Regions from separate parts of the Micromonospora sp. CPCC 205554 genome, predicted to be linked through region 1. Evidence: predicted binding sites of a transcription regulator. Region 1 holds the regulator's gene; the other holds the start of a gene.

What was found. Region 1 encodes HrcA, which represses chaperone genes, less so after heat shock. Its sites were predicted from a motif close to GGTTNGCACNCTCNNNNNGAGNGTGCNAACC; they were not measured.
Region 2: a site for HrcA is predicted at 11,521-11,551, ahead of groES (co-chaperone GroES). Genes of this name have one in related genera too.

What each region holds. Positions count from the first base shown of each region.
Region 1 is NZ_JBAKHP010000025.1:52,590-66,851, reverse strand. It holds gene V6U82_RS24780 (histidine triad nucleotide-binding protein) at 1-120, opposite strand, end outside; gene V6U82_RS24775 (SDR family NAD(P)-dependent oxidoreductase) at 202-963, shown strand; gene V6U82_RS24770 (16S rRNA (uracil(1498)-N(3))-methyltransferase) at 1,072-1,806, opposite strand; gene dnaJ (molecular chaperone DnaJ) at 1,808-2,953, opposite strand; gene hrcA (heat-inducible transcriptional repressor HrcA) at 3,027-4,049, opposite strand; gene V6U82_RS24755 (DUF4870 domain-containing protein) at 4,282-4,926, shown strand; gene hemW (radical SAM family heme chaperone HemW) at 4,966-6,189, opposite strand; gene V6U82_RS24745 (enoyl-CoA hydratase-related protein) at 6,209-6,994, shown strand; gene V6U82_RS24740 (hypothetical protein) at 7,105-7,965, shown strand; gene V6U82_RS24735 (carbohydrate ABC transporter permease) at 7,979-8,812, opposite strand; gene V6U82_RS24730 (carbohydrate ABC transporter permease) at 8,809-9,795, opposite strand; gene V6U82_RS24725 (sugar ABC transporter substrate-binding protein) at 9,792-11,084, opposite strand; gene V6U82_RS24720 (GlsB/YeaQ/YmgE family stress response membrane protein) at 11,308-11,592, opposite strand; gene V6U82_RS24715 (GlsB/YeaQ/YmgE family stress response membrane protein) at 11,846-12,133, opposite strand; gene lepA (translation elongation factor 4) at 12,359-14,236, opposite strand.
Region 2 is NZ_JBAKHP010000006.1:241,438-255,699, reverse strand. It holds gene V6U82_RS11580 (M1 family metallopeptidase) at 1-825, opposite strand, end outside; gene V6U82_RS11575 (M1 family metallopeptidase) at 913-2,307, opposite strand; gene V6U82_RS11570 (GuaB3 family IMP dehydrogenase-related protein) at 2,385-3,503, opposite strand; gene guaB (IMP dehydrogenase) at 3,534-5,096, opposite strand; gene V6U82_RS11560 (DUF5319 domain-containing protein) at 5,294-5,698, shown strand; gene V6U82_RS11555 (response regulator transcription factor) at 5,711-6,529, opposite strand; gene V6U82_RS11550 (WhiB family transcriptional regulator) at 6,782-7,165, shown strand; gene V6U82_RS11545 (sulfite oxidase) at 7,512-9,233, opposite strand; gene groL (chaperonin GroEL) at 9,357-11,003, opposite strand; gene groES (co-chaperone GroES) at 11,074-11,388, opposite strand; gene V6U82_RS11530 (THUMP-like domain-containing protein) at 11,643-12,842, shown strand; gene ybaK (Cys-tRNA(Pro) deacylase) at 12,897-13,376, shown strand; gene V6U82_RS11520 (sugar ABC transporter substrate-binding protein) at 13,581-14,262, shown strand, end outside.

The DNA of each region.
Region 1 (14,262 bases):
CACCAGCACGTGGGTGGGCGCCTTCGGGTCGATGTCCCGGAAGGCCAGGGTGGTGGCGGTCTCGCGGACGATGGTGGCCGGAATCTCCCCGGCGACGATCCGGCAGAAGAGGCAGTCCATCGCAGCAGTGTAAGGACGGCCGCCCGCAGCGCGGCGGGGGCACCGCCGGGCGGACCGGCCCGATGCGGCAGGATGGCCGCCATGTCGGGACGGGCGGTGCTGGTGACGGGGGCCTCGCGGGGCATCGGGCGGGCGGTGGCGCGGGCGTTCGCCGCCGGTGGGGACCGGGTGGCGATCCACCACCGGGACTCGGCCGGGCTGGCGGAGCGGCTGCGCGCCGAACTGCCCGGCGACGGGCATGTGGTGGTCCGCGCCGACCTGGCCGACGCCGACGCGGTACGCGTCATGGTGGACGAGGCGGCCCAGCGGCTCGGTGGTCTCGACGTGCTGGTGAACAACGCGGGCGTGTTCGGGCCGGCCGATCCCCCGCACCCGGTCTTCGAGAGCAGTTACGAGCAGTGGCGGGCGCGGTGGCGGGAGGTGCTCGACACCAACCTGGTCGGCGCCGCCAACGCGGCCTGGTGCGCCGCGCAGCACATGCGCGAACGCGGGGGCCGGATCGTGAACGTGTCGTCCCGGGGCGCGTTCCGGGGCGAGCCGGCCAACCCGGCGTACGGGGCCAGCAAGGCCGGGATGAACGCGATGGCCCAGTCGCTCGCGGTGGCGCTGGCGCCGTACGGCATCGGGGTCGCCTGCGTGGCGCCCGGCTTCGTCGAGACCGACATGACCAACGAGCACCTGAAGAGCGAGCGGGGCGAGGCGGTACGCGCCCAGTCCCCGTTCCACCGGGTGGCCCGGCCGGAGGAGATCGCGTCGGCGGTGCACTGGCTGGCCAGCCCCGAGGCCGAGTGGGCGTCCGGCACCATCGTCGACCTCAACGGCGCCTCCTACCTCCGCACCTGACCCTCCCCGCCCTCGCGATCTTGCAGTTCTGGCCCCGGCAAATCCCACTGAAGGGACATAGCGAGGGCCGTAACTGCAAGATCAGCGCGCGGGGCGGGGCGGGCGGGGTTACCAGTGGGTCAGGCGGGTGGCCAGGACCGTGAGGGCTGCCACGCCTGCTGTGGAGGTGCGCAGGACGGACGGGCCCAGGCGGACCGTACGCGCTCCCGCGTCGGCGAACGCGGCCAGCTCGTGGTCGGCGATGCCGCCCTCCGGGCCGACCACCAGGACGATCTCGCCCGCCGCCGGCAGGTCGACGGTGGTCAGCCGGTCATGTGCGCCCTCGTGCAGCACATACGCGCCGGCCGCACCGGCGATCCGGCGGGCCACCGTCGTGGTGGACTCGTCCGGGGAGCCGGCCATCACCGGCAGCCACGGGCGGCGCGCCTGCTTGGCCGCCTCCCGGGCGGTGGCCACCCACTTCTGCCGGGCCCGTTCGCCCCGCTCGCCGCGCCACTGCGCCACCGAGCGGGACGCCGCCCAGGGCACGATCTCGTTCACCCCGACCTCGGTCATCGCCTGCACGGCGAGTTCACCCCGGTCGCCCTTGGCGATGCCCTGCACCACGACCAGCCGGGGCACCGGCGCGTCCGCGTACCCCCGGCTGGTGACCCGCAGGTCGAGCCTGCCGCGGCCGACGGCGGTGACCACCGCGGCGGCGGTGCCGCCCCGACCGTCGGCGAGCACCAGCTCCTCGCCGACGCGCAGCCGCTGCACGGTGGCCGCGTGGTGACCCTCCGGGCCGTCCAGCGTCAGCATGTCACCGGTGGGCAGCGCCTCGACCAGGAACAGCGGCGCCGACACCTCAGGCGTGCCCGTTGAAGGCGTCGCGCATCCGGGAGAAGAAGCCGCCCTGCTTGGTCAGCTCGGCGACCTCCTCGCCACGGGTCTTGGCGAAGTCGCGCAGCATCCGCTCCTGGTCGGCGTCGAGCTTGGTCGGGGTACGCACGTCCAGGTGCACGTAGAGGTCACCCCGGCCGGTGCCGCGCAGGTGCGGTACGCCCCGGGCGCGCAGCCGCAGCGTGCTGCCGGGCTGGGTGCCGGGCTTGACGTCGACGGTTTCCTCGCTGTCGAGCGTCTTGATGGTCAGCCGGGTGCCGAGCGCGGCGGCGGTCATCGGCACCGTCACCCGGCAGTGCAGGTCGTCGCCCTTGCGGGAGTAGACGTCGTGCGGCCGCTCGTGGATCTCGACGTAGAGGTCACCGGCGGTGCCGCCGCCGGGACCGACCTCGCCCTGCTGGGCCAGGCGGATCCGCATGCCGTCCTCGACCCCGGCCGGGATCTTCACCGTCAGCGAGCGGCGGGTGCGCACCCGGCCGTCACCGGCGCAGGTCGGGCAGGGGTGCGGGATGGTGGTGCCGTAGCCCTGGCAGACGGTGCACGGCCGGGCGGAGACCACCTGGCCGAGGAAGGTCCGCTGCACCGACTGCACCTCGCCCCGGCCGCCGCACGCCTCACAGGTGGCCAGGTGCGTGCCGGCGGCGGTGCCGGCGCCGGAGCAGGTGGTGCAGAGCACTGCGGTGTCGACGGTGATCGGCGCCTCGACGCCGAACGCGGTCTCGTTGAGGTCCAGTTCCAGGCGAAGGATCGCGTCCGCACCGGGGCGGGTACGCGGGCGCGGTCCCCGGCTGCCGCCCGCGGCGCCGCCGAAGAACGCGTCCATGATGTCCTGGAAGCCGACGAACGGACCGGCGCCGCCGGGCCCGCCCGGGCCGCCCATGCCACCGCCGCCCGGGGCGAGCGGGTCGCCGCCCAGGTCGACGATCTGCCGCTTCCGGTCGTCCGAGAGGACCTCGTACGCGGCGTTGATGTCCTTGAACTTCTCCTGGGCCTCCGGGTCCGGATTGACGTCCGGGTGGAACTGCCGCGCCAGCTTGCGGTAGGCGCGCTTGATCTCGTCGTCGGAGGCGTCCCGGCTCACGCCGAGAATGCCGTAGTAGTCCCTGGCCACTGCGTTAGGTGTCCTCATGTTCGTCTCGCGTCGCTCCGGTCGTCGGCCGGAACCGGCCGTCGGCCCTGACTGGTCAGTTCTGGGCCAGCAGTTCGCCCACGTAGCGTGCCACGGCCCTCACCATGGCGATATTGCCGGGGTAGTCCATCCGGGTCGGCCCGAGCACGCCGAGTCCGCCGACGATCGTGCTGCCCGGTCCGTAGCCGGTGCTGACCACCGAGGCGGCCCGCAGGTTGTCGAATTCGTTCTCGTCGCCGATGAGCACCCGGGTGGTGCTCGGCTCGGTCTCGCCGATCAGCTTGAGCAGCACGACCTCTTCTTCGAGCGCCTCCAGGATGGGCCGCAGCGAACCCTGGAAGTCGAGCAGGCCACCCCGGGTGAGGTTGGCCTGGCCGGCCAGCGCGAGGCGCTCCTCGTGCCGTTCCACGAGCGTCTCCAACAGCACGGTGGAGAGCGTGGTCATGGCCGGGCGCAGATGCGGCGCCGACTCGTCGACGAGCGCCTGCACCAGCGGCGGCGTCTCGGCGAGCTGGCTGCCGACGAGCTTCTCGTTCACCAGCCGGCGCAGGTCGGTCACGTCGTCGGCGGGCACCGGGGCGGGCAGCTCGACCAGCCGCTGCTCGACCCGGCCGGTGTCGGCGATCATGACGACCATCAGCCGGGTGGTGGAGATCGGCACCAGCTCCAGGTGGCGCACCTTGGAGCGGGCCAGGCTCGGGTACTGCACCACGGCGACCTGCCGGGTGAGCTGGGCGAGCAGCCGGACGGTGCGGTGCACCACGTCGTCCAGGTCGACGGCGCCGACCAGGAAGCGCTCGATCGCCCGGCGCTCGGCCGGGCTGAGCGGCTTGACCCGGGAGAGCCGGTCCACGAAGAGGCGGTAGCCGCGGTCGGTGGGCACCCGGCCGGCGCTGGTGTGCGGCTGCCGGATGTAGCCCTCCTCCTCCAGCACCGCCATGTCGTTGCGCACGGTGGCCGGCGAGACGCCGAGCTGGTGCCGCTCGACCAGGGCCTTGCTGCCGACCGGCTCCTGCGTGGCGACGTAGTCCTCGACGATCGCGCGCAGCACGGCGAGTTTGCGGTCGTCGAGACCCATTCCCCACCTCCTGACGCACCTCGGTCGGGCCGGCGCGCGGCATCCGCCGGGCGGCTGGCACTCGACTGTAGCGAGTGCCAGTCTACGTCGGCACCCCCGCCGACGCGATGATCGCCTGACGGACCTGCGGTGCGGCCCGCCACACAACGCGGCCCACCAGGGCCGAACAGCCGGTCATCGTCGGTCTGTGTCGCTCTGGTGCGAGTTGACCGGTGGACCTACCGTGGCGACCATGACTGAACCTCCTCGCCCTCCCGGGGCAGGGGACTCCGGCCCCCAGCCCGACCCGTCGGCGCCCTACGGCTCGCCGGCCGGTGAACCGCCCACCGCTCCACTGTCCGGCGCGCCCGGCACGGGCGGCTATCCCCCGCCCGGTGACTATCCGCCCCCGGGTGGCTACCCGCCTCCGGGCGGTCAACCTCCGCCGGGCGGCTACCCGCCCCCCGGTGGTGACCCCCCGCCGGGCGGCACGCCGGGCTACGGCGCCGGCTACCCCGCCGGTGGCGGCTACGGGCCCGCCGCGTACGCCAACAACGACGAGAAGACCTGGGCGCTCGTCGCGCACTTCGGTGGCGCCGCCGGTGTCATCGTCGGCGGCGGCCTGCTCGGCTGGGTCGCCCCGCTGATCGCGCTGATGACTCGCGGCCAGCAGTCACCGACCGTCCGCGCCCACTCCGTCGCGGCGCTGAACTTCCAGATCACCTGGGCCATCGCCGGCGTGCTCGCCTGGGTGATCACGATCATCACCTGCGGGATCCTGTTCTTCGTCCCGATGCTGGTCTGGCTGGTGCCGCTGATCTTCGGGATCATCGGCGGGGTCAAGGCCAACGACGGCGTGCTCTACCGCTACCCGATGAGCTACAGCTTCACCAAGTGACGCCTCCGGCCGGCCGAGGGGGCGGCCGGCCGGGCCCGGTCACGGCAGCAGGTCGCGTACCACCGCGTCGGCCAGCAGCCGGCCGCGCAGCGTCAGCACCACCAGCCCTCGCGCGTACGCCCCGGCGTCGAGCAGCCCGGCGTCCCGGGCCCGCTCGGCGCCCGCCCGGCCGGCGGCGTCCAGCACGTCCAGCGGCAGCCCGGAGGCGAGCCGCACCCGCAGCATCACGTCCTCCATGTGCTGCTCGTCCGGCGTGAGCTGTTCCCGGGCCTGCGCGGGCGAGGCGCCCTCGGCCAGCCGCGCCGCGTACGCGCTCGGGTGCTTGACGTTCCACCAGCGCACGCCGCCGACGTGGCTGTGCGCCCCCGGGCCCAGGCCCCACCAGTCCGCGCCGGCCCAGTAGAGCAGGTTGTGCCGGCACCGGGCCGCCGCCGAGCGGGCCCAGTTCGACACCTCGTACCAGGAGAATCCGGCCTCGCCGAGCGCGGCCTCCGCGGCCAGGTAGCGGTCCGCCGCCACGTCGTCGGAGGGGTACGGCAGCTCGCCGCGGCGCATCCGCGCGGCCAGCCGGGTGCCGTCCTCCACGATCAGGGCGTACGCGCTGACGTGGTCCACGCCCGCGTCGACCACCTGGGCCAGCGAGGCGGCGAAGTCCTCGGCCGTCTCGCCCGGCGTGCCGTAGATCAGGTCCAGGTTCACGTGCTCGAACCCGGCGTCGCGCGCCTCCAGCGCGGCGGCGGTGGCCCGGCCCGCGCTGTGCCGCCGGTCGAGCACCGCGAGCACCCTCGGTGCGGCGGACTGCATGCCCAGCGAGATCCGGGTGTACCCGGCCGCCCGCAGCGTCTTGAGCGACTCCGGGCTCACCGACTCGGGGTTGGCCTCGGTGGTCACCTCGGCGTCGGCGGCCAGCCCCCAGACGCGGTCGATGCCGTCGAGGATCCGGGCCAGGTCGTCGGCGGGCAGCAGGGTGGGCGTGCCGCCGCCGACGAAGACGGTGTCGACCCGGGGCGGCGGCGAGTCGCCCAGCACCCGGGCGGCCAGCTCCAGCTCGGCCAGCACGGAGTCGGCGTACGTCTCCCGGCTCGCCCCGCCGCCCAGCTCCGACGCGGTGTACGTGTTGAAGTCGCAGTAGCCGCACCGGCTGGCGCAGAACGGCACGTGGACGTACACGCCGAAGCCGCGCGCGCCGACGGCGCGAGTGGCGGTGGCGGGCAGCGATCCGTCGCGCGGGACGGGTTCGCCTTCTGGAAGGACGCCGGGCATGGCCACTAGTGTGCCCGGCATGACCTCTCCGGACGCTCTTGTGCGAGTCGCCACGGCCCGTGGGGTGACCACCCTCACCCTGGACAGCCCGCACAATCGCAACGCGCTCTCCACGCCCCTGATGACCGAGCTGCTGGCCGGGCTGGCCGGCGCGGTCGCCGACGACGCGGTACGCGCGATCGTGCTCGACCACACCGGCCCGGTCTTCTGCTCCGGCGCCGACCTGAAGGAGACGGCCGCCGCGTACGCCAGCGGGACGGTGCCCGCCGGGATGCTCGGTGACGTGCTCGTCGCGGTGCGGGAGTGCCCGAAGCCGGTGGTGGCGAAGGTGGCCGGCCCGGCCCGGGCCGGTGGGCTGGGCCTGATCGCCGCCGCCGACCTGGCGGTCTGCGCACAGGAGGCGACGTTCGCGTTCACCGAGGTGCGGATCGGGGTGATCCCGGCGGTGATCTCGGCGACCGTGCTGCCCCGGCTGGGCCAGCGGGCCGCCGCCGAGCTGTACCTGACCGGCGACACGTTCGACGGCCGCCGCGCCGCCGAGATCGGCCTGGTCACCGCCGCGGTGCCGGCCGGCGAGCTGGACGCCGCCGTCGAGCGCTACTGCGCCTCGCTGGTCAGGGGCGCCCCGGGGGCGCTGGCCGGGGCGAAGGAGCTGCTGCGCCGGCCCGCCGGGCCGGACCTGCGGGCCGAGATCGCCGAGTTGGCCGCGCTGTCCACCGGGTACTTCCTCTCCGACGAGGGGCGCGAGGGCGTGACGGCGTTCCGGGAGAAGCGTCCCGCCGCCTGGGTGCCCGCCGGAGACTGAGGTTCGCGGCGGCCCCGCGTCGGCCACTCCGGCCGACGTGGGGCCCGCCGGTCGGCCGAGAGCCGCCGTGGCGGGCGGGACGTACGCTTGTCGGACTGTCGGGACAGGGGGTGCGGGTGCGGACGCGAGCGGCGGTCGTGGCATCTGGGGTGGCGGTGTGCGTGCTGGCACTGCTCGCGGTCTACGTCGTGACCAAGCAGTTCGGCGAGCACCTGCGGCTGCCGCTGGCCAGCCGGACCTGCACCGTGAAGGCGGACGGCGAGGTGGTGCTCGGCGCCGACCAGATGGCGAACGCGGCAACCATCGCGGCCATCGGGATGCAGCGCCGGATGCCCGAACGGGCGGTGGTGGTGGCGCTGGCGACCGCGTACCAGGAGTCGCACCTGCGCAACATCGCCCACGGCGACCGCGACTCGCTCGGCCTGTTCCAGCAGCGCCCGAGCCAGGGCTGGGGCACCCCGGAGGAGATCCAGGATCCGCGGTACGCGGCGAACAAGTTCTACGCCGCGCTGAAGAAGGTCAAGGGCTGGGAGCGGATGCGGATCACCGACGCGGCCCAGCGGGTGCAGCGGTCGGCGTTCCCCGAGGCGTACCAGAAGTGGGCGGACGAGTCGGAGGTCCTCACCCGCGCGTTGCTCGGCCACGCGACCGGCGCGGTGGCCTGCACCGTCTCCTCGCCGCCGACGATGCGCGGCCCGGCCGCCGCCAGCGCCGTGCTGGAGAGCCTGTCGCTGGACTGGGGCCTGCCCCGGCTGGCCACGGCGACCGACCTGACCGCGCTCACCGTGCCGGCCGGTGACGACCGCAACGGCTGGCGGTACGCGCACTGGCTGGTCTCGCACGCCGACGACCACGGCGTGAAGAAGGTCCGCTTCGGCAACCTGGAGTGGACCGCCGAGCAGGGCTCCTGGGCCCGGGTGAAGGGCGATCCGACCACCGAGGTGCGCGCCGAGGTGTTCGCCGCGGCCTGACCGGCCGCCTCCCTCAGCCCTTCACCGCTCCCGCCACCAGGCCGGAGACCATCCGGCGCTGCACCAGCAGGAAGAAGACGATCACCGGCAGGGTGAACAGCGTGGACGCGGCCATGACCGAGCCCCAGGCGGTGTCGTCCCGGCCGAAGAAGAACGTCATCGCGACCGGCAGCGTGTACTTCTGCTGGTCGTTGATGAAGGTCAGCGCGAAGATCAGCTCGTTCCACGCGGTGATGAACGAGAAGATGCTGGTGGCGACCAGGCCGGGCGCGACGAGCGGGAACAGCACCTTGCGGAACGTCTGGGCCCGGCTGGCGCCGTCGATGGCGGCGGCCTCCTCCAGTTCCTTGGGCACCGCGGCGACGAAGCCGCGCAGCATCCAGACCGCGAACGGCAGCGAGAAGCCGAGGTACGTGAGGATCAGGCTGGGCAGCGTGTTGTAGAGGCCGAGCCGCTGGATCATCAGGAACAGCGGGATGACCAGCGCCTCCAGCGGGATCATCTGCACCACCAGCAGCATGATCAGGAACGTGGTGCGCAGCTTGAACCGGAACCGGGCCACAGCGGTCGCGGCGAGCAGGGCGACCAGCCCGCTCAGCAGCACCGTCGCCAGTGCGACGAGCGCGCTGTTGAGGAAGAAGTCGGCGAAGGTCACGCCCGGGATCAGGTTGCCGGTGAGGATCTCCCGGTAGTGCTCCAGCGTCGGCTCCGCCGGCACCGGCCGGGGGGTGGACGAGAAGATCTCCCGATTGGGCTTCAGTGAGGTCGCCACCATCCAGTAGACCGGGAAGGCGGCGAAGAGCGCGACCAGCAGGCCCGCGCCGTTGAGGGCGATCTTCTTCGTCATTCGTCCTCCTGCTTCAGCACCATGCGGACGTACAGGGCGGTCACCACGAGCAGGATCACGGTGAGGATGACGGCGATGGCCGAGCCGAGGCCGTACTTGGGCGGCGGCGAGAACGCCTCCGCGTACGAGTAGATCGACAGCATGAACGTCGACCGGTCCTGGGTGCCGCCGGCCAGCACGAACTGCTGGGTGAAGACCTTGAAGTCCCAGATCGTGGAGAGCACCACGAGGATGCCGAAGACCGGCCGCAGCACCGGGAACGTGACCTTCCAGAACACCTTCCACGGCCCGGCGCCGTCGACCCGGGCCGCCTCCTGCAGCTCCGTCGGCACGCTCTTGAGCCCGGCCAGGACGCTCACCGCGATGAACGGGAACGAGTGCCAGACCACCACGAGCGTCAGGATGGCGAAGAACAGCAGCGGGTCGTTGAACCAGCCGTACCCGGTCCAGTCGCTGCGCCCGAACAGGGCCGTGGAGAGCCCGTCCGGGAGCTTGTTGAACAGCCAGGTGACCAGGCCGCTCGTGTCGTCGAAGATCCACTTCCAGACGATCGTGCCGGTCAGCGCCGGGGTGGCCCAGGCGAGCATCACGCAGCTCGCCACGAACGTGGCCATCTTCTTGCCCAGGCGGTTGAGCAGCAGCCCGACCAGCGTGCCGAGGATCATCGTGAGCGCCACGTTGGCGACCGCGAACAGCACTGTGTTGCGCAGCACCGTACGGAAGAACGGGTCGCCGAGGATCTGCGCGTAGTTGGCCAGGCCGACCCACGGCCACTCGCGGTCGCCGCGTAGCTGCCGGACGCTGTCCAGCTTGTGGAAGGACATCCACACGACCTGGCCGAGCGGCCAGAGCAGCAACACGGCGATGATCGCCAGGCACGGCAGGAGAAGCAGGTACGGAAGGTGGTCCACCCGGCGACGGCGCCGCCGCGCGGGGGTGTCCCGCGCGGCGGCCTTGCCGGTGGCCTCGGTCAGCGTGGTCACTTGGCGTTGAGAATGCTTTCCATCTCGGTGGCCGCGTCGGCGGTTGCCTTCTCGACCGTCTTCTGGCCCTTGATGACCGAGCTGTTCATCGCCTGGGTCACCGTCTTGGTCCGGCTGACCTCGACCCACTTCGGGGTGAGCGGGGTGAGCTTGGTGTTCTGGATGGCGGTGGCGAACGCGGCCATCACCTTGTCGTTCGCGTAGTCGCCGCTGCTGACCAGGTCCTGGTAGACCGGGAAGAAGCCGAGGCTGCTCGCGAACTCCTTGTCCTTCTGCTTGCTCAGCAGCACGGTCATGTAGTCCCAGGCCAGCGCCTGCCGCTCGCTGTCCTTCCAGATGGCGATGTCGGAGCCGCCGGCGAAGGCCGGGGCGGGCTTGCCGTCCGGGCCGGGAATCGGGAACGTGCCCCACACCTTCTCGATGTCGGGGTTGTCCTTCTTCATCGCGCCACCCTGCCAGCTACCGGCGAACGCCATCGCGGCCTTGCCGGTGGCGAACTGGGTGCGGGCGTCGACCTCGTTCCACCCGGCGGCGGCCGGCGGGGCGACCTTGTGCACCGTCACCAGGTCGGTCCAGAACTTGACCGCCTTCTGCGCCTCGGGGGTGTTGTAGCCGGACTTCCAGCTGTCGCCCTCCTTGGTGGCGATCTCCGCGCCGGCACCCCAGAGGAAGGAGTAGAACGGCAGCTCGGAGTTGCCGGGCAGGGCGATGCCGTAGGTGCCGGGCTTCTTGGCCTGCACGGCCTTCGCGGCGGCGACCATCTCGTCCCAGTTCGTCGGCGGCTTCACGCCGGCCTCGGCGAACCAGTCGGTGCGGTAGTAGACGGCACGCACGCCGGCGTACCACGGCACGCCGTACTGCTTGCCGTCGAGCTGCGCGTTCTTGACCAGGTCGGGCAGGATGTCCTTGCCCTCGGACCAGCCGTTGAACTTGTCCGAGACGTCGGCCAGGGCCTCCTGCGCGGCCCAGCCCTGGGTCTCGGTGTTGCCCAGCTCGGTCACGTCCGGGCCCTCGCCACCGGCGAGCGCGGCCTGGAACTTCTTCGGCGCCTCGAGCCAGGGGATGTACTGCACCACGACGTCGGTCTCGGGGTGCTTCTTCTTGAACTCCGCCTCGACGCTGTCGAGGAACTTGGTCTGGGCGTCGCCGCCCTCACCCATCATCCACACAGTGAGCTTGCTGTTGTCGGCGGCCTTGTCGTCGTCGCCGGAGCCACCGCACGCGGTCAGCACCAACGCGGCCGACGCCACGATGGCGGTGACCGGAGCCAGCCGCTTCCACCTGTTCACGCCATATCTCCCTCAGGGCCGTTTGGCACTAACCTTCTCCGCCGCACCTTAGTAGGAAAATTTCCTTTACAACAGGGGGTGTTCGTGACGGAGGGCACAGGCGACCGTATCGCAGCCGGAGGCCCGGCCGACATCGATGCCGTCCGGGCAGTTCAGGACCCACATACGCCGACGGGCGCCCGGCCGGTGAGGCCGGGCGCCCGTCGAGGCGCGTGGTGCGGGGTCAGTAGCGCGAGACGCCGCGGCGACGGCCGACACCGGCCACCAGGGCCACGCCGATCGCGGCGAACAGCACCTGCAGCATCAGCTCGCGCCAGTCGATGCCGGCGGTCTCGGCGAAGCCGGAGGCCCGGGCCACGATCGTGCCCAGAAGCGCGGCGCCGACGCCGATCAGCATGTGCAGCCACATCGGCATGTTCTGCCGGCCCGGCACGACCAGCCGGCCCAGCGCGCCGACGATCAGACCAACGACCAGCGCCGTGATGATGCCCCAAACGGTGAGCTCCATGGTCGCCCTCCTCCTTAAGATCGGGTCACACTTTTTCGTGTGGTTACTGTCGTGATCGCTAAGTTCCCGACCGCCCGGAAATCCAAACCGACTCCGATGACGAATTGTTCAGACGTACCCTGACCTGCTACTTCTCGCCGAAACCCGGCGCGGCGGGCGGACCCCGCGCACCGACGGGGTTCAATGCGCCGAATACGCCGACGGGCGCCCGGCCGTGTCGGCCGGGCGCCCGTCGAGGCGCGTGATGCGTCGATCAGTAACGCGAGACGCTGCGGCGGCGGCCGACGCCGGCCACCAGGGCCACACCGATGGCGGCGAGCACGACCTGCACGGCCAGCTCGGCCCAGTCGATGCCGGCGGTCTGCGTGGCGATGCCGAGCGCCCGGGCCAGGACGGTGCCCAGCAGCGCCGCGCCGACGCCGATCACCATGTGCAGCCACATCGGCATGTTCTGCCGGCCCGGCACGACCAGCCGGCCCAGCGCGCCGACGATCAGACCCACGACGAGCGCGGTGATGATGCCCCAGACGGTGAACTCCACGGTCGGTCCTCCTAAAGCGATTTCGCACGTTCTGTGTGCGTTTGCTGTCGTGCCCGCTAAGTGCCCGACGCATCGAAAACCGAAACCGGCCGCATCGACCGCCACTCCCCCGTCCGGGACGAACCCGCAGGTGGGAGCGCTGCCAGAGGCTGAAAATTTCCTGGGTACGCGAACCGGCCGGCGCCCTGGACACCAGGACGCCGGCCGGTTCGTGCAGCCTGACTGTTACTTCTTGCCGGCGGGCTTGCCGTCGCCGGAGTCGGACGACAGCGCCGCGATGAACGCCTCCTGGGGGACCTCCACCCGGCCCACCATCTTCATCCGCTTCTTGCCCTCCTTCTGCTTCTCCAGCAGCTTGCGCTTCCGGCTGATGTCACCGCCGTAGCACTTGGCGAGCACGTCCTTGCGGATCGCGCGGATGGTTTCCCGGGCGATCACCCGGCTGCCGATGGCCGCCTGGATCGGCACCTCGAACTGCTGGCGCGGGATCAGCGAGCGCAGCTTCGCCGCGATCGTCGTGCCGTACGTGTACGCCTTGTCCTTGTGCACGATCGCGCTGAACGCGTCGACCGGCTCACCGTGCAGCAGGATGTCGACCTTGACCAGGTCGGACGCCTGCTCGCCGGAGGGCTCGTAGTCCAGCGAGGCGTAACCCTTGGTGCGGCTCTTGAGCTGGTCGAAGAAGTCGAAGATGATCTCGGCCAGCGGCAGCGTGTAGCGCAGCTCCACCCGGTCGGCGGAGAGGTAGTCCATGCCGAGCAGGCTGCCCCGGCGGCCCTGGCACAGCTCCATCACCGCGCCGACGTAGTCGTTCGGGGTCAGCACAGTGGCCCGCACGGTCGGCTCGTACACCTCGGCGATCTTGCCGGTCGGGTACTCGCTCGGGTTGGTGACCACGATCTCCTCGCCGTCCTCCTGGATGGCCCGGTAGACCACGTTCGGGGCGGTGGAGATCAGGTCGAGGTTGAACTCCCGCTCCAGCCGCTCCCGGATGATCTCCAGGTGCAGCAGGCCGAGGAAGCCGCAGCGGAAGCCGAAGCCCAGCGCGCCGGAGGTCTCCGGCTCGTAGGTGAGCGCCGCGTCGTTGAGCTTGAGCTTGTCCAGCGCCTCGCGCAGGTTCGGGTAGTCCGAGCCGTCGATCGGATAGAGACCCGAGTAGACCATCGGCTTCGGGTCCTTGTAGCCGCCGAGCGCCTCCTTGGCCGGGTTGTTGTTGATGGTGACGGTGTCACCCACCCGGGACTGGCGCACGTCCTTCACGCCGGTGATCAGGTAACCCACCTCGCCGACGCCGAGCGCGTCGGCCTTCACCATCTCCGGCGAGATGACGCCGATCTCCAGCAGCTCGTGGACCGCGCCGGTGGACATCATCTTGATCCGGTCCCGGGCGGAGATCCGGCCGTCGATCACCCGGACGTACGTGACCACGCCCCGGTAGACGTCGTACACCGAGTCGAAGATCATCGCGCGGGCCGGGGCCTCGGCGTCGCCCACCGGCGGCACGAACTGGCGGACGATCTCGTCCAGGAGGTAGGGCACGCCCTCGCCGGTCTTGCCGGAGACCTTGATGCAGTCCGCCGGGTCGCCGCCGATCAGGTGGGCCAGCTCCTCGGCGTACTTCTCCGGCTGGGCGGCCGGCAGGTCGATCTTGTTGAGCACCGGGATGATGTGCAGGTCGTTCTCGAGCGCCAGGTAGAGGTTGGCGAGCGTCTGCGCCTCGATGCCCTGCGCGGCGTCGACGAGCAGGATCGCGCCCTCGCAGGCGGCCAGCGAACGGGACACCTCGTAGGTGAAGTCCACGTGGCCCGGAGTGTCGATCATGTTGAGCACGGCGGTCTCGCCGGCCCGGTCGCCCTCGCGGATCGTCCACGGCATCCGCACGGCCTGGCTCTTGATGGTGATGCCGCGCTCGCGCTCGATGTCCATCCGGTCCAGGTACTGCGCGCGCATCTGCCGCGGGTCGACCACACCGGTGAGCTGCAACATCCGGTCGGCCAGGGTCGACTTCCCGTGGTCGATGTGGGCGATGATGCAGAAGTTCCGGATGCGCGCCGGGTCGGTGGCACCAGGAGCGTTCGCGCCGGGATCGAGCGTCGGTGGCACAGCGGTCCGTTCTGGTCGGCTGACGT
Region 2 (14,262 bases), on a different contig from region 1:
CCGGTCCGGCGCGCCCTGCGCCACCTGCGTGGTGACCGCGTTGTAGACCGGCCGTCCCTTGTGCTCCCCGGTGGTGACCCGGAACTTCCCGATCGCCACTGTGGTCAGGTAACTGGCCGTCGGCGCGGTCTCCGACCACTTCCAGGTGGTCCAGGCGCCGCTCGTCGACCTGCCCTTCGGCACGCCGTTGGAGACCGCCGTCAGTCCCTTCGGGACGGTGATCTCCATGTCGTATGTGGCCTTGTCCGACGGGTGGTCGTTGACCGGGAACCAGGTGCTCGCCGACTCCGGCTGGCCGAGCGCGATCGCCCCGTCGGTCGTGTGCAGCCAGCCGCCCTCGCCCAGCGCCTCGTTCCGCAGCGGCTCCGGCCGGCCGTCGTACCGGACCTCGGCGGTGAACCCGTTGCCGGAGGTCAGCCCGATCGCCGGGGTGATCACCAGCTCGTCGTCGGTGCGGCTGTGCCGGGCGGCGGTGCCGTCCACCGTCACCGACCGGACGGTCAGCCCGGCCAGGTCCAGGTTGAACGCGGACAGGTCGGCGGTCGCGGTGGCCCGTAGCGTGGTGGTGCCGCTGAGCTTGTCGGTCTCCGGGTCGTAGCGCACCTTGACGGTGTAGTGCGCGACGTCGTACCCGCCGTTGCCGTAGCGCGGGAAGTACGGATCGCCCGCGCCGGCCGCTCCCGGCGCGAAGCTGCGCGAGGTCGCCGGCGCCGGGCCGGCCGGTGACGACGGACCCGGGTCCGGCTCGGCCGAACCGCAGCCGGCCACCAGCAGCGTGCCGCAGGTCAGCAACCCGATCCGTCGTCGTGCGCCGCGCCGCGTCATCGCCTCGATCCCTCCCGGGGCCGTTCGGCGGCCCCGCCCACGGGCCGCCCCGACGCGGCAGCCTACCCAGCGGCGGTCACGCGTGCGTCACGGCAGTCCCGGCGGCGTACCGCCGACCAGCCAGGCGTCCAGCAGCGCCCGCAGCGGCCGCCCCGACGTGCGTTCGGCGTACCCGACGAAATCGGCAGTGGTGACGTTGCCGTCGCGGTGCTGCGCCAGCCAGCCGCGCAGCACGCGGTGGAACGTCTCGTCGCCCACCGCGCGGCGCAGCGCGTGCACCGCGAGCGCGCCCCGCTGGTAGACCGCGTCACCGAACATCCCGGCCCGGCCCGGGTCGACTGTGGGCTTCGACCAGTCGGTGTCCGCGTACCGTTCCGCGACGGTCTGCGCCACTGTGCGCCCGCCGTCGTGCTCCGCCCAGAGCCATTCGGCGTACGTGGCGAAGCCCTCGTTGAGCCAGATGTCGCTCCACCGGGCCACCGAGACGCTGTCGCCGAACCACTGGTGGGCCAGCTCGTGCGCGACCACCTCGGTGTTCGGCCGGTCGCCGCGGAAGAACGCCGGCCCGTAGACCGGACGGCTCTGCGTCTCCAGCGCGTACCGGATGCGCTCGTCGGCGACCACCACGCCGCCGTACGCCTCGAACGGGTACGGCCCGAAGTGCCCGGCCAGGAAGTCGGCGACCTCGCCGGTGCGGGCCACCGACGCGGCGGCCGGCCCGTCCGCGGGCAGCGCCGCGGCGACGGCGGTGACGATGGGCTTGCCGGCGTGGGTGCCGCTGCTGACCCGGTAGTCGCCGATCACCAGCGTGCTCAGGTAGCTGGCCATCGGCGCGCGCTCGGACCAGCGCCAGGTGGTCCAGCCACCGCGGGACGTCCGGCCCTCCGGCACGCCGTTGGACAGCGCGGCGAGCCCGTCCGGCACGGTGACCGCGAGGTCGTACGTCGCCTTGTCCGACGGGTGGTCGTTGACCGGGTACCAGGTGCTCGCCGACTCCGGCTGACCGAGCGCGATCGCACCGTCCGGTGTGGCGTGGAAGCCGCCGTCGCCCAGTTCGGCGTTCGGCAGCGGCTGCGGCACCCCGCCGTACGTGACCTCGACGGTGAACCGCCGCCCGGACGGCAGCCCGCCCGCCGGGGTGACGATCAGCTCGGCGCCGTCGTGGCGGTGCTTCGCCGCCTCGCCGTCGACCCGCACCCGCTCGACGTCCAGCCCGGCCAGGTCGAGCTGGAACCGGGACAGCGCCCGGGTGGCGGTGACGGTCAGCGTGGCGGTGCCGGTGAGCCGGTCGCCGGCCGGGTCGTAGCGCACGTCCAGCGCGTAGTGGCCCACGTCGTAGCCGCCGTTGCCGGCCCCCGGCACGTACGGGTCACCGGCGTCCGCCGCGCCGGGCCGGAACCCGCTCTCGTCGCCGCCGGTGCATCCGCTCAGCGCGAGCGCCGCCGCCACCAGCCCTGCCGCCCAGACCCGCCCCCGTCTCACCCGGCGAGCCTAGACGCGCGACGGCGCGGGCGGGGCCGGAACACGTCCGGACCGCCGCCCGCGCCGTCGTGCGGTGCTCAGCGGTCGAGTACCAGCCCGACCTTCTGGAACTCCTTCAGGTCGCGGTAGCCGCACTTGGCCATCGCGCGGCGCAGGCCGCCGAAGAGGTTGAGCTGACCGTCCGGCTCGTCGGCCGGGCCGAACAGCAGCTTCTCCATCGAGCCGAGCGGCTCGCCGGCCACCTCGAACGCGCCCCGGGGCAGCGACGGGTGGCTGGCCGCCGAGTGCCACCAGGCGCCGCCGGCCGGTGCCTCCTCGCACAGCGACAGCGGCTCGCCGAGCATCACCGCGTCCGCTCCGCAGCCGAGCGCCTTGGCGATGTCGCCGGAGGTCTGCATGTCGCCGTCGGCGATCAGGTGCACGTACCGGCCGCCGGTCTCGTCCAGGTAGTCGCGGCGGGCCGCGGCGGCGTCGGCGATGGCGGTGGCCATCGGCACCCGGATGCCGAGCACCGACTCGGTGGTGGACCAGTCGTCGCCGCCGATGCCCACGATCACGCCGGCCGCGCCGGTACGCATCAGGTGCAGCGCGGTCTTGTAGTCGGTGCAGCCGCCCACGACGACCGGCAGGTCCAGGTCGGCGATGAACTCCTTGAGGTTCAGCGGCTCGTCGGTGGTGGAGACGTGCTCGGCCGAGACGAGCGTGCCCTGGATGACCAGGATGTCCACGCCGGCGTCGAGGATCACCGGGGCCAGCGCCAGGGTGTGCTGCGGGGAGACCCGCACCGCCACCGTGCCGCCGCCCTCACGCAGCTCGCGTACCCGCTCGGCGATCAGGTCGGGCCGGATCGGCTCGGCGTAGACCTCCTGGAGGCGCTTGGTCGCCCGCGCGTCCTCGCCGAGACCGGCCAGCTCCTCCAGGATCTTGGCGGGGTTCTCGTACCGGGTCCAGAGGCCCTCGACGTTGAGCACGCCGAGGCCGCCGAGCTGGCCGAGCCGGACCGCCGAGGCGGGGCTCATGGTCGCGTCCGAGGGGTGCGCGACGCACGGGATGCCGAACTGGTACGCGTCGAGCTGCCACGCGGTGGAGACGTCGTCGACGTCCCGGGTGCGGCGGCTCGGCACGATGGCGATGTCGTCCAGGTGGTAACCGCGCTGCGCGGTCTTGCCCAGCCCGATCTCGACCACGTCACGCATGGGGGACTCCAGGTGGTTGGGGGTGGTGGTTCAGCGGGAGTGGTAGTTGGGCGCCTCGACGGTCATCTGGATGTCGTGCGGGTGGCTCTCCTTGAGCCCGGCCGCGGTGATCCGGATGAGCTGGCCACGCCGGTGCAGCTCCGGGATGCTCTCCGCGCCCACGTACCCCATCGCGGCGCGCAGCCCGCCGATGAGCTGGTGGGCGACGGCGGACAGCGGCCCCCGGTAGGGCACCTGGCCCTCGACGCCCTCCGGGACCAGCTTGTCCTCGGCGAGCACGTCCTGCTGGAAGTAGCGGTCCTTGGAGTAGGACTTGCCCTGGCCGCGCGACTGCATCGCGCCGAGCGAGCCCATCCCCCGGTACGCCTTGTACTGCTTGCCGTTGATGAAGATCAGCTCGCCGGGGCTCTCCTCGCAGCCGGCCAGCAGGCTGCCGAGCATCACCGTGTCGGCACCGGCCACCAGGGCCTTGGCGATGTCACCCGAGTACTGGATGCCGCCGTCACCGATCACCGGCACGCCGGCCAGGCGGGCGGCGCGGGCCGCCTCCATGATCGCGGTGATCTGCGGTACGCCGACCCCGGCGACGATCCGGGTGGTGCAGATGGCGCCCGGGCCGACGCCCACCTTCACGCCGTCCGCGCCGGCCTCGACGAGCGCCTTCGCGCCCGCGTACGTGGCGATGTTGCCGCCCACGATGTCGATGCTGACGTCCCGCTTGAGCCGGGCCACCATCTCCAGCACGGCGCGCTGGTGGCCGTGCGCGGTGTCCACGATGACGACGTCCACGCCGGCGTCGACGAGCGCGCGGGCCCGCTTGTAGCCGTCCTCGCCCACGCCGACCGCGGCGGCGACCCGGAGCCGGCCCGCGTCGTCCTTGGTGGCGTTCGGGTACTGCTCGCTCTTGGTGAAGTCCTTCACCGTGATCAGGCCGCGCAGCTTGCCGCCCGCGTCCACGATCGGCAGCTTCTCGATCTTGTGCTGGCGCAGCAGGCCGAGCGCGTCGTCCTTGCTCACGCCGACCGGGGCGGTGATCAGCGGGGTACGGGTCATGATCTCGCGTACCGGCGTGGCCGGGTCGGAGACGAACCGCATGTCGCGGTTGGTGACGATGCCGACCAGCTGGCCCTGCCCGTCCACCACCGGCACGCCGGAGATGCGGTAGCGCCCGCAGAGCGCGTCGACCTCGCGCAGCGTGTCGTCCGGGCTGGCGGTCACCGGGTTGGTGATCATGCCGGACTCGGAGCGCTTCACCAGGTCGACCTGGAGCGCCTGGTCCTCGACGGAGAGGTTGCGGTGCAGCACGCCGATGCCGCCCTGGCGGGCCATGGCGATCGCCATCCGCCCCTCGGTGACCGTGTCCATCGCGCTGGACAGCAGCGGCACGGTCAGCTCGATGTTGCGGGTGAGGCGGGTGCGGGTGTTGACGCGGCTGGGGACGACGTCCGACTCGCCCGGCTGGAGCAGCACGTCGTCGAAGGTCAGCCCGAGCGGTACCACCCGGGCCGAACCGGCCGGCAGCTCGGGCAGATGGCCACCCAGCTCCCCGCCGTCGGTGCCGGCCGGGATCTCGGTGCTGGGCGAATTCTCCACGATTGCTCCCCTGAGCTGGTCGAACGGGCTGCAGCGAGGCGGCGCGCGGGGGCACCGGCAGGCGCCTGATGACGGCGCGTCGCCTCATCGTACCCACCTACCCGTCCGCGCCCGGGCAGCGGCGGGCCCGAGGGTAGGCCGGGCCACAGCACGGGCTGGGGCGGGCTTTCCGGCGGCTCGGGGTCTACGGTGAGGGGGTGCACGACGAGCCCATCGACCCGTTCAACGGCGACCCGGCCGATCCGGCTGCCGGCCTGCACGACCCCGGCGACGACGACGCGCTCGACCCGCTGACCGAGGTCGAGCGCCAGGACGTCCTGGAGGATCTCGCCGACCTGGAGATCTACCAGGCGTTGCTCCAGCCGATCGGCGTGCGCGGCCTGGTGATCGAGTGCGAGGACTGCCGCGAGCCGCACTACTTCGACTGGGACCTGCTGCGCGGCAACCTGCGCCACCTGCTCAACTCGGGGCGTCCCCGGGTGCACGAGCCGGCCTACGACCCGGACCCGGACCACTACGTGAGCTGGGACTACGCCCGCGGCTACGCCGACGGCGTGCACGACACGCTCACCGAGGGCACCGACGACTCCGCGCCGGAGTGACAGCCGCCCGGGTCAGGCGACCAGGCCGGCCCGGAATCCGGCCGCCACGGCGTGCGCCCGGTCGCGCGCGCCGAGCTTGCGGAACAGCCGCCGGGCGTGCGTCTTGACCGTGTCCTCGGAGACGAACAGCTCCCGCCCGATCTCCGCGTTGCTCTTGCCCTCGGCCATGCCGAGCAGCACCTGAAGCTCCCGCTCGGTCAGCCCGATCGCGCTGCGCGGCGTCCGTGCCGGCCGCTGGGCCGCGCCCGGCCGGGGCGCCTCCGCGCCGTCGGCCGCCGCCGGGTCGTCCGGGTCCTCGCCCCGTTGCACGGGCACCACCGTGGGCAGGCCCGCGGCGTCCACCGGCGCCGTCGCCGGCCAGCCGGGCCCACCCGGGGTACGCCCCGGCGCCGCCGGCCGGGTCGGCCCGCCCACCGCCGCCGCGTCCCGGGCGGTGTCCGCCACCCGGTGCCTGTTGCTCCGGCCGGGGGCGGACAGCAGCAGCAGCGCCTTGGCGACCGCGCTGGTCAGGTCGTGGTCGGCGTTCTGGATCAGTCCGCGCGCCCCGGCGCTGATGGTGGCCGCCGCCGACTCCGACTCCTCGGCGCCGAGCAGCAGCACCGCCGCCTGCGGGGCGCGAGCGAGCACCCGCCGCACGAAGCCGGCGCTGTCCGGGCGGGTCAGGGCGGTGTCGGCGAGCACCACGTCCACCGGACGCTCGGCGAGCCGCAACATCACCTCCGGATCGGAGACGGCCGTCCGGACGACGCCGGACAGCCCGAGCCGCGCCGCCGCGGAGGTCAGATGCTGGGCCGCCAATGGTGTCCGAACGCACACAAGAACACTACGCACAGTGGTCTCCTCTCCGACTCAGAGCAGACCACGCGGAGGTGGGGTCGGGAGGGGGTTCCGGGCAATCATCCGAACTTTTCCGACAGATGGGGCATATGCCGCTGAGTGTCCGAGGTTTTCGATCACAGATGTGTGAGGCGCGGACCGCTCGGGTACCGAGGGGTTCATCCGGAACCGGCATCCCGCGCGGACCGCCGCCCGGTAGCTGGCAACGAACATTCTCCGCGGTGCCGCGCGGGAGGAGGGGTGCTGATGTCGAACGTACGTAGGCTGCCTGGACCGATCGACGAGCTCTGGGACTGGCAGCGGCTCGGAGCCTGCCGTGGCCGCGACAGCGCGCAGTTCTTCCACCCGGACGGCGAGCGCGGCTCCTCCCGGCTGCGCCGCGAGATGGGCGCCAAGTCGGTCTGCCGCGCCTGCCCGGTGCGCGCCGAGTGCGCCGCGCACGCGCTCTCCGTGCGCGAGCCGTACGGCGTCTGGGGCGGGTTCAGCGAGTCCGAGCGGCTGCGCCTGCTCGCGCTCGGCTGGGAGGACCTGGCCGACCGCCGGCAGACCCGGGTGGACATCGCCCGGCTGGAGGCGCGCCTCGGCCGGCCGCACAACACCGCCGTGCCGGACCAGCGCAAGGTCGCCTGACCCGGTTCACGATCCTCGACGCCGCGCCCCGGACTCCGGGGCGCGGCGTCGTGTCGTGGCCCGGGGCATCCGCTGGCCCCCGCACCCCGGCGCGGCGAAGGCCGCCGCTGGGCGACTCGCCTACCGTTTCGAATACCAGGATCGGCGTTTCGGAGGCTAGGAAACCACATAGATCTTGGTATGAAAGGGCCCTTATAGGGGCCGTTTTATACCAAGATCTCTTTCGTGAGCGCTCGGGAGTCTGGACTCAGGCCGGAGCCAAGCGGCGCGCACCCGATCGGCAGGCATCCGGCAGTGGCACGGGCAGGCCATCTCCCACGGAGAGGGGTCCTCGCGACGGTGCGGGTCAGGTGACTGTGACCATTACCGTGTGCCATCCCGTCGCGCCGTCGGGGGCGACCGGGGCGCGCTGTTCCGTCTGGGTCTCGCCCGTCGTGTCGGTCGCCCGGACCTGGAGCGTGTGCTCGCCCGGCGTCGCGTCCCACCGCCAGGACCACTGCACCCACGTGTCGGCCGACACCGCCGGGGCGAGCGTCGCCTCCTGCCAGGGGCCGCCGTCGACGCGTACCTCGACGCGGCGGATGCCACGATGCTGCGCCCACGCCACACCGGCCACCGTCACCGGACCGGCGGCCGGACGGCTGCGGGGCCGGGGCGTGTCGATCCGGGACTGCGTCTTGATCGGGCCCTGCGCGGACCAGCCGCGCGGCACCCAGTACGCGTCGAAGTCGGCGAAGGTGGTCAGCTCCAGCTCGGTGAGCCACTTGCAGGCCGACACGTACCCGTAGAGGCCGGGCACCACCATCCGCACCGGGAAGCCGTGTTCGATCGGCAGCGGCTCGCCGTTCATGCCGACCGCGAGCAGCGCGTCCCGTCCGTCGCGCAGCACCGAGGTGGGCGTACCGCAGGTCCAGCCGTCGACCGCGCGGCCGACCACCTGGTCCGCGCCATCCTCGGGGCCGGCCTCGTCGAGCAGTTCCCTGATCGGTACGCCGAGCCACCGGGCGTTGCCGATCAGGTCGCCGCCCACCTCGTTGGACACGCAGGCGAGCGTCACGTACCGCTCGACCATCGGGCGGGCCAGCAGGTCGTCGAAGCTCAGCTCGATCGGGTTGCGCACCCGCCCGTGGATGCGCAGCCGCCAGGTCGCCGGGTCCACCTGCGGCACCACCAGCGCGGTGTCGATCCGGTAGAACTCCCGGTTCGGCGTGACGTACGGCGCGAGCCGGGGCAGCGACAGGTCCGCTCCGGCCGGCACCTGCGGGGCGGGCGCGGCCGGAGCGGGCAGCGTCACCGCCTCCCGGGCCGCTGACACGCCGCGCCGGCCGGCCAGCCAGTGCCCGCCCAGCCCGGCCACCGCCGCAGCGCCGGTGAGCAGCCCGGCGCCACGCAGGAACCGCCGCCGCGACTCCGCGTCGTCGTCGTGCCGGACCGGCTCCCAGCCGCCGGGGGTCTCCCCCTCCCGGGCGAGCGCGGCGACCGCCGGGGGCGGGGCGGACGGCGGCGCGGCGCGAGGTGCCCGGTCGCCGTCTGCCGCGTCGGCCCCGTCGCGTTCCGCCGGTCCGGTCCCGGCCCGGTCGCGTCGCGCGGCGTCGAACCGGTCGCGCCCGGCCCGCCCCCGGCGTCCCGGGTCGGTGTTCAGCGGTCCGGCGACGAAGGTCCAGAGCGTCAGCGCGCCGAGTCCGCCGCCGACCAGGGAGGGCAGCGCGTCGAACGCGTTCGCGCCGGACCGGGTCAGCGCGGCGGCGACGCCGAGCACCGTGAACGCGGCGACGCCGGCCAGGCCGATCACCAGCCGCCGGGCCGCCGCCAGGCCGAGCAGCGCCCCGAACGCGGCCAGCAGCAGCGCGGTCCCGACCAGCAGGGCGATCTTGTCGTACGTGCCGAAGACGTCGATGGCGAACTGCTTGAGCGGCTCGGGGACCAGGTCGACGACGAGTCCGCCGACGGCGACGAGCGGAGCGGACCGGGGACCGGTCAGGACCGCCACGGGTTCGGCGGTGCCGAGGGCCACCACGGTCGCGACGAGACCGGCCGTCGCCGCGCGGCGGCGGGAGAGGGTGCGCACGGCGTCCAGTCTGGTCGACCCGCCGGGCCGGCTGCCAATGTCGTCAGCGTTCCGTAAGCAGTTGCGCGTCAGGGCACACCACCGGGTCGGCGGTGTGCCCTGACGTCGGGCGTACTCCTCGGGTCAGAAGCCCGGGCCGTGCTGGTGGCCGTGACCGTGCGAGTGGCCGTGCCCACCGGCGGCGGCCGGCTCCGGCTCGGCCGGCTTCTCGACGACCAGGCTCTCGGTGGTGAGCAGCAGGCCGGCGATCGAGGCGGCGTTGGTGACCGCGTTGCGAGTCACCTTCACCGGGTCGATGATGCCGGCCTTGGCCAGGTCGACGTACTCGCCGACGGCGGCGTCGAGGCCGTTGCCCCACTTCTGCTCGACGACCTTCTGCACCACGACGTAGCCGTCGTGGCCGGCGTTCTGCGCGATCCAGCGCAGCGGCTCGACGAGCGACTTGCGCACGATCGAGACGCCGACCTTCTCGTCACCGGTGAAGCCCAGGTCGTCGTCGAGCGCCGGCAGGATCTGGGCCAGGGCGGCGCCGCCACCCGGGACCGTACCCTCCTCGACCGCGGCCTTGGTCGCGGCGATGGCGTCCTCGATGCGGTGCTTGCGCTCCTTCATCTCGACCTCGGTGGCCGCGCCGACCTTGATCACGGCGATGCCGCCGGAGAGCTTCGCCAGCCGCTCGGCCAGCTTCTCCCGGTCCCACTCGGAGTCGGAGGCCTCGATCTCCTTGCGGATCTGCGCGACCCGGTCGGCGACCTCGGAGGACTGCCCGCCACCGTCGACGACAGTGGTGTTCTCCTTGTCGACCACGACGCGGCGGGCGGTGCCGAGCACCTCCAGGCCAACCTGGTCGAGCTTGTAGCCCAGCTCCGGGGCGACCAGCTCGGCGCCGGTCAGGATCGCCATGTCCTGGAGCATCGCCTTGCGGCGGTCGCCGAAGCCGGGGGCCTTGACCGCGCAGACCTTGACGGTCTTGCGCAGCGCGTTGACCACGAGCGTGGACAGGGCCTGACCCTCGACGTCCTCGGCGACGATGAGCAGCGGCTTGTTGTTCTGGAGAACCTTCTCCAGCAGCGGCAGCAGCTCCTCGATCGCCGAGATCTTCTGGGTGGTGATCAGGATGTACGGGTCCTCCAGGACCGCCTCCTGCGCCTCCAGGTCGGTGACGAAGTTCGGCGAGATGAAGCCCTTGTCGAACTGGAGACCCTCGGTCACCTCCAGCTCGGTGGTGAGCGCGGAGCCCTCCTCGACCGTGATGACGCCGTCGCGGCCGACCTTCTCCATGGCCTCGGCGATCAGCTCGCCGATGGCGGCGTCCTGCGCGGAGACGGTCGCGACGTGCGCGATCGACTCCTTGCCGGAGACCTCGACGGCCTTGCCGAGCAGCGCCTCGGAGACCTTGGCGGCCGCCGCGTCGATGCCCCGCTTCAGGCCGGTCGGGTTGGCACCGGCGGCCACGTTGCGCAGGCCCTCGCGGACCATCGCCTGGGCCAGCACGGTGGCGGTGGTGGTCCCGTCGCCGGCGACGTCGTTGGTCTTGGTCGCCACCTCCTTGACCAGCTGCGCGCCGAGGTTCTCGTACGGGTTGGTGAGCTCGATCTCCTTGGCGATGGTCACGCCGTCGTTGGTGATCGTGGGCGCACCGAACTTCTTGTCCAGGACGACGTTGCGCCCGCGCGGGCCGAGGGTGACCTTCACCGCGTCCGCGAGGGCGTTGACACCGTGCTCCAGCAGGTGCCGGGCGTCGTCCGAGAAGCTGAGGATCTTCGCCATCAGTATCCCTTCGAAGCGACGTTGCCCCGGCCCGGCGAGCCGGACCGGGGCAACGACACTGATCGGTTGCTTACTTCTCGATGACCGCGAGGACGTCGCGGGCGGAGAGCACCAGGTACTCCTCGCCGGCGTACTTGACCTCGGTGCCGCCGTACTTCGAGTAGAGGACGGTGTCGCCGACCTTCACGTCGATCGGCACGCGGTTGCCCTTGTCGTCGATCCGGCCCGGGCCGACAGCGAGGACGGTGCCCTCCTGCGGCTTCTCCTTGGCGGTGTCGGGGATCACGATGCCCGAGGCGGTGGTGGTCTCGGCCTCGTTCGCCTGGACCACGATGCGGTCCTCGAGCGGCTTGATCGCAACCTTGGTCGCGGTAGTCACGGGCATACCCTCCCGGGTACTTGGTGTCGTTGCCGGCCGGCACGCCGACCAGCGTCAATCTGCCACATGCCACCGGGCGGGGCCGTCGTCGCGGGTGCCGGTCCGCCTGGCGCTCAACCCCCGGGCACGAGGCTCGGGTGTTGGCACCCTCAGGGTGAGAGTGCTAATCGCAGGTTATTCCTCGGCTAGCACTCCGTCAAGGAGAGTGCCAACGCGTCGCCCTCCGTGTCGCGCCGGAACCGGGCCGGGAGAATGAGCGCGTGGATCTCGACCAGCTCGCCGCGCTGCGTACCCCCGAGGGGTCGGCCGCGCTCGCCGCGGCCGTGCGGGTGGCCGGCGGCGACCCGCTGGCGGCGGCGGCCGCGCTGCGCTCGGCCGGCATTCCCGGCGGGCTCGCGGCGGCGGCACTCACCCAGGCGGAGCTGCGCCGCCGGGCGGCCGGCAAGTTCGGCACGGCGGCGACCGGGATGTTCCTCACCCGGGCGGGGCTGGAGCAGGCCACCCGCCGCGCGGTCGCCGACCGGCGGGCGGCACGGCTGCGCACCGCGGGCGTGACCACGCTGGCCGACCTGGGGTGCGGCCTGGGGGCCGACGCGCTCGCCGCGGCCCGCGCCGGCATCCGGGTGTACGCGGTGGAGGCCGACCCGGTGACCGCCACGATGGCCGCCGCGAACGCCGAGGCGGCCGGGCTCGCCGACCTGGTGACGGTCGAGTGCGGTGACGCCACGGCGTTCGACGTGACAGGGGTGGACGCGGTGTTCTGCGATCCGGCGCGTCGGCGGGCCGGCACCGGGCGGCGCGTCTTCGACCCGAACGCCTACTCGCCGCCGTGGGACTTCGTCACCGGCCTGGCCGCGCGGGAGCCGCGCACGGTGGTGAAGGTGGCGCCCGGGCTGGACCACGCGCTGATCCCGGCCGGTGCCGAGGCGGAGTGGGTGAGCGTGGACGGCGACCTGGTCGAGGCCGCGCTCTGGTGCGGCGAGCTGGCCGAGGTCCCGCGCCGCGCCACGGTGCTGCGGGAGCGCGACGACGCGGTGTCGCTCCTCACCGGCACGGGCGCACAGGAGGCGCCGGTGGGACCGGTGCGGCGGTTCCTCTACGACCCGGACCCGGCGGTGGTACGCGCGCACCTGGTCGCCGAGCTGGCCGCCGACCTCGACGCCACGCTCGCCGACCCGTCGATCGCCTACCTGTACGCCGACGAGGCCCGGCCCACCCCGTTCGCCCGCTGCATGGAGATCACCGATGTGCTGCCGTTCTCGCTGAAGCGGCTGCGGGCGCTGCTGCGGGAGCGGCGCGTCGGCCGGGTCGAGATCCGCAAGCGCGGGTCGGCGCTGGAGCCGGAGAAGTTGCGCCGCGACCTGCGGCTGTCCGGCGACGAGGCGGCCGGTCTGGCGCTGACCCGGGTGGCCGGCGACCCCACGGTGCTCGTCTGCCGGCCGGTTCCGGCCGGCGGCTGACCCGGCTCACGTCTCCGGCTCGCGGTGTCGCGGCGCGCGGGTTAGCTTGAGCCCGTGGCGGGCCCTGGCACTCCGGCGATCGCGTTGCTGAGCAAGCGGAAGATCGCCCACAGCACCCACACCTACGACGTGTCGCCGGACGCGCCGAACTACGGCGCGCTCGTCGCGACCGCGCTCGGGGTGGCGCCGGAGCGGGTGTTCAAGTCGCTCGTCACCGAGGTCGACGGCGGGCTGACGGTGGCGGTGGTGCCGGTGACCGGGGAGCTGGACCTGAAGGCGCTCGCTGCCGCGGCCGGCGGCAAGCGGGCGACGATGGCCGACCGGACGACGGCCGAGCGGGCGACCGGATACGTGCGCGGCGGCATCAGCCCGCTCGGGCAGCGCAGGCGGCTACCGACTGTCGTCGACTCCTCCGCGCTGGCGCACCCGACGGTGTACGTCTCGGCGGGCCGCCGGGGGTTGCAGGTGCAGCTCGCGCCGACGGATCTGGTGGCGCTCACCGGGGCGACGACGGCATCGATCGCCGCCGCCTGAGCGGGCTCGTGACGGTACGTGTGGGAGCGTTCCCGGAGCGCGCTCTCCGGGTGGTGTCCCGCGGGTGACAACCGCGTTGCTGAATTGTTACCGCCGCCAACAAACTTCTGACCTCGGCAGTCTTGCGGTGCACGGGAAGCGGGGAATACGTTGCCGGGCACAACAAAACATCACCACTCCCCCACCTCCGAAAGGACCCTGCACATGCGCAAGGGCTTCCTCACCTTCGCGGCCGTCGGTCTTCTCGCGACCGGCAGCATGGCCGCCTGCGGTGACAACGGCGGTTCGTCCGACGAGGCCGGCGGCTCCAACGCCAAGAAGCCGAAGATCGGCGTGATCCTGCCGGACAGCAAGTCCTCCGCCCGCTGGGAGGGCGCGGACCGCAAGTACCTCAAGGCGGCGTTCGACGCGGCCGGCGTCGAGTCCGACATCCAGAACGCGCAGAACGACAAGACCGCGTTCCAGACCATCGCCGACCAGATGATCACCAACGGCGTCAACGTCCTGATGATCGTCAACCTGGACTCCGGCACCGGCAAGGCCGTGCTCGACAAGGCCAAGTCGCAGGGCGTCGCGACCATCGACTACGACCGGCTGACCCTGGGCGGCTCCGCCCAGTACTACGTCAGCTTCGACAACGAGGCCGTCGGCAAGCTCCAGGGCGAGGGCCTGAGCAAGTGCCTGACCGACAAGGCCGTCAAGAACCCGTCGATCGCGTACCTCAACGGCTCGCCGACCGACAACAACGCCACGCTGTTCAAGAACGGGTACGACTCGGTGCTCAAGCCGAAGTTCGACTCGAAGGAGTACACCAAGGTCGCCGACGACGCGGTGCCGGCCTGGGACAACGCGCAGGCCGCCACGATCTTCGAGCAGCAGCTGACCA